2 regions of the Sellimonas catena genome follow, and region 2 is predicted to be linked to the other one. Evidence: a T-box and tRNA genes for the amino acid it is inferred to sense, from the RefSeq annotation. Region 2 holds a T-box; the other holds one or more tRNA genes.
The links. A T-box is a leader RNA that pairs with one kind of tRNA and senses whether it is charged. The one in region 2 lies ahead of cysS (cysteine--tRNA ligase), so its partner is inferred to be a tRNA-Cys.
Positions count from the first base shown of each region.

Region 1: it encodes a tRNA-Cys, which carries the amino acid that the T-box ahead of cysS (cysteine--tRNA ligase) is inferred to sense. The anticodon was not compared.

Region 1 covers NZ_BSBO01000003.1:14,167-16,365, reverse strand. Annotated here, with positions in the region: gene Selli1_RS02080 (hypothetical protein) at 1-307, opposite strand, end outside; gene Selli1_RS02075 (sensor histidine kinase) at 300-734, opposite strand; gene Selli1_RS02070 (YfhO family protein) at 869-1,045, opposite strand; tRNA gene Selli1_RS02065 (tRNA-Cys) at 1,207-1,278, opposite strand; tRNA gene Selli1_RS02060 (tRNA-Glu) at 1,333-1,404, opposite strand; gene Selli1_RS02055 (DUF47 domain-containing protein) at 1,478-2,101, opposite strand; gene Selli1_RS02050 (inorganic phosphate transporter) at 2,123-2,199, opposite strand, start outside.
Region 2 covers NZ_BSBO01000010.1:40,991-43,189, forward strand. Annotated here, with positions in the region: gene Selli1_RS06200 (GNAT family N-acetyltransferase) at 1-543, shown strand, start outside; T-box leader at 600-823, shown strand; gene cysS (cysteine--tRNA ligase) at 931-2,199, shown strand, end outside.

The sequences.
Region 1 (2,199 bases), on a different contig from region 2:
GTGAGGTTTTTTCTTTTTCCAGATGCCGGATTTCTTCTACATAGGCTTCGAAATTTCTTTGTAGTCTGGTGAGTTCCATCTTATTGATAATCTTCCGGTCCCGTTTCATCCGGATGATGCTTTTTCTGTGATGATGGGATTTTGTATGTGATCCGTAGTATTCCATACGGATATCCTGTACATTTTCATCGATTTCCCATCCGAAATTCATGTATCCGTCTATTAAAAATGAGATTTGCCCCGGCTCTGCTACTACTTGTTTATATTCGTATCCGATGAACCGGTTGTTTTCTTTGTTTTCATTCATTGTTTCGTTCCACCTCCGCCTGTTCTCTGGTTTGTTCTGCTTTTGGAAGAATCACCTTAAATGTGCTTCCTTTTCCTTCTTCGCTTTTGACGGAGATTTCCCCGTCCATGAGTACAAGGACGCGTTTTACAAGTGCAAGCCCCAGCCCGTTTCCTTCTTTGGAATGGGATGTGTCTCCCTGATAAAATTTATCGAAAATGTGGCGCACACTTTCCCGGCTCATGCCACATCCGGCGTCGCGGATTTCTACTTCCACCACTTTGTCCCTTGTTTTCTGCCGGATCATCACGCTTCCTCCCGGCTCTGTAAATTTGATTGCTTTGGATATCAGGTTGTTCCAGACGAGCTCCATCAGGCTCGGATCTGCCTGTACCAGTACGCGTTCCTCCACATCTACTTCCAGCTCCAGATCTTTCCGGTCCCACAAAGGATCAAAAAGTTGAACGGACTGCTGAGATAATAGGAAAACAAACTGTAAAAACTATATCCCATCGCATGGCCGGAAAATGTCCACCATACTCCCTGTCCGATCTGATGCAGAAATTCTTCATAAAAGCCCAGCTACTGGTGTACACCATCTATGATCAGCGCCGATCTGGATCCAAACGGAAATATGCCCACTGCTGCAAATCCGATACAACAGGTCAGAACAGGAAAGAAAAAAGCGGCCAGCAGACTGTGTATCTGCTTCTGTCTGTTATCCGTTACACTTTTAATCCGGCAATCTCTGGCTTTCACTGTAATTCCTCCGTAATAAGAGTTTTTCTCTCACTTGTTTCTGATGTGTAGTCTAACGGATAGATCTAATAACTTCATATGGATTTTTTAAACAATTTTTAAATATTAAGAAATGATACTCAGAAAATAGAAAAAAGCCCGTAAATACGGGCTCTTTAGAGAGGCGCAGACCGGATTTGAACCGGTGAATCGAGGTGTTGCAGACCTATGCCTTACCACTTGGCTACTGCGCCGTACACTATATTATATTATCATATTTTCTGAAAAATGCAAGCCTTTTTCAAAAATGACTCCGACGGGAATCGAACCCGTGTTACCGCCGTGAAAGGGCGATGTCTTAACCGCTTGACCACGGAGCCTTATTTCTTGGCACCGCTATCGCAGTGCCGAGGATTATATTATCATACCCTCTCAAAAAAAGCAAGCCTTTTTTTAAGAATTTTTCATAACTACACTTTCTACCACATCTGCGGCATGTTCACAAGTATCCGCGCACCGCTCAAGATAGATGTAGATCTCTCTCCATGCTATGATATGCAGCGGATTCTGGCACTCGGCATGGAGCTTCCGCATGCTCTTCATAAAGCAGCGGTCCGCCTCTTCTTCCAGGTCATTAATCTGGATAATGACTTCTTTCAGCTTTTTGGAATGCCGGAAATCTGCAAACTCTTTTGTAAGCTCTGTCACCTTTTCACAGCAGCGGATAATAATATCCAGCATCTGAAGGGCATCATCTTCAATCTCAGTGATATTATTCATATAGATTCTCAGGAGCACATCCTCAATCTTGTCTGTGATATCGTCAATCCGCTGGCTCAGAGCAATGATGTCCTCTCTTTCAATCGGAGGGATAAACTCTTTTGCAAGTCTGTCCAGCATATCGTGCTTTTTCATGTCCGCACTGTTTTCTATCTTGTGCATCTCGTCCAGATACTCCTCCAGCTTTTCCGGTCTGAAGTCTCTGAGAATTCCTACAAGCATATGTCCCGCCTGACAGGAAATTTCCGCACAGGCTGTAAATGTTTCAAAATAAAATGAATCCCGATTCTTTGCCATTTTTACTTCCTCCTACTTCTTCTAAAAGAGTGCCATGAACAGCTTTGCTATGACAAAACTGATCAGTCCGCATCCCGGGAACGTAAATACCCAGGTCA
Region 2 (2,199 bases):
ACCGGATTTGTCGTTTATGGATGTTATGAAGGAAAGGCAGAGCTTCGGGAGCCGCTGTTCGAGAAAAAAGAAGACTGGGAGCAGATCCTCGCGTTTCTGAATGAGGAACCGGTAAAAACCGTCCAGATTTCAGGGGCCCGCCCGGAGGATGCGGCATGGCTTAAAGAAGAACTGGAAGGAGCCGAAGAAAAGGAAGTTCCGGTGATCATGGTCCGGATCGTCCATCTTCAGCACTTTCTGGAACGGTTCCTTGCCCGGAGCAATTTTGAGATCCGGCTTCATATAGAAGATGGACTGATTCCGGAAAATACCGGCTACTGGGAGATCCGGGGACAGGAGGGACAGACTTTATCTGTCCGGAAAACCAAAGCCTCCAAAGAGGCGGAAACGGTTTCTCCGGGGGAACTTGTGACGGTATTGTTTGGCTACTGGTCAGAGCGCAAAGAGGAGCGGGAAGTCTATGAAAACATGGGCCCGCAGATGCGCGTGCTTCTGAAGGGCACCCAACCCGCACCACCGGTATTTTTGAATGAGATTGTATAGAAATGGGAGTTGACAAAATGAGAGTTATCCCATACACTATAACAACAGAAGGATAGAAAAAGGCAGAGAACGGAAAGAGTAGCATATGCATACTTTACAGAGAAGGAAGGCCGCCGGCTGAGAGCCCTCCGAAAGAACGGATATGTGAAGTGCGTCCGGGAGCCGGGTCTGCGAAGGAAAAGTAGCAGATCACGTAGGCAGTCGTTACCTGCACAGATGAGTGGAAAGGGCATCTGCCCTTTTTAATAGAGTGGAACCGCGGATCAACTTCGTCTCTTGGATGTTATCAGGGACGAAGTTTTTCTTTTTATGTGCCGGAAAAATTTTCCGGTGCGATAGAAATGCTCCGTAAGACTCTGCAAAAAAAGAAAAGGAGGAGAATGACAGATGAAACTGTACAATACGATGACACGAAAAAAGGAAGAATTCGTGCCTCTGGAAGAGGGAAAGGTAAAGATGTATGTATGCGGCCCGACCGTTTATAATTTTATTCATATTGGAAATGCAAGACCGATGATTGTCTTTGATACGGTACGCCGCTATTTTGAATACAAAGGATATGAAGTGAATTTTGTTTCCAACTTTACAGACGTAGATGATAAGATCATTAAAAAAGCACTGGAAGAGGGCGTGACGGCAGATGAGATCGCGGCACGCTATATCGCAGAGTGCAAAAAGGATATGGAAGACCTCAACATCAAGCCGGCTACCGCAAATCCGCTGGCGACCCAGGAGATCGGCGGAATGATCGAGATGATCCGGGAACTGATTGAAAAGGGGCATGCCTATGAGAAGAACGGAACCGTTTACTTCCGCACAAGAAGTTTCAAAGACTATGGAAAGCTGTCCCATAAAAATCTGGATGACCTGCAGTCCGGCGGAAGAGAGCTTCTCGTATCCGGCCAGGACGAAAAGGAAGATCCTCTGGATTTCGTACTCTGGAAGCCGAAAAAAGACGGCGAGCCGTTCTGGGATGCACCGTGGAGTAAAGGACGTCCGGGATGGCACATCGAATGCTCGGAAATGTCCAGAAAATATCTGGGCGAGCAGATTGACATTCATGCCGGCGGCGAAGATCTTATTTTCCCGCATCATGAAAATGAAATAGCACAGTCCGAGGCATGCAACGGCAAGGAATTTGCGCGTTACTGGATGCACAATGGATTTTTAAATATTGATAATAAGAAGATGTCAAAATCTCTCGGAAACTTCCGCACTGTACGGGAGATCGGGGAGAAATATGACCTGCAGGTATTCCGGTTCTTTATGCTGAGCGCGCATTACAGAAGCCCGCTGAATTTCAGCGCGGAGCTGATGGAAGCAGCAAAGAACAGTCTGGAGCGTATTACCAATGCTGCAGACCATCTGAAACACCTGATGGAAACAGCACAGACAGAGCAGATGACAGATGTAGAGAAAGAAAACGCGGCAAAGACTGCAGAGTTCATCAAAGAATTTGAAGACGCTATGGAAGATGACTTCAATACAGCCGATGCCATCACTGCTATCTTTGAACTTGTAAAATTTGCCAACACAACAGCAGACGGAGAAAGCTCCAAAGAGTACGCAAAGGCACTTTTTGATCTGATTGTGCGTCTTTGCGATATCCTCGGACTGATTGTGGACAAAGAAGAGGAAATGCTGGATGCGGACATC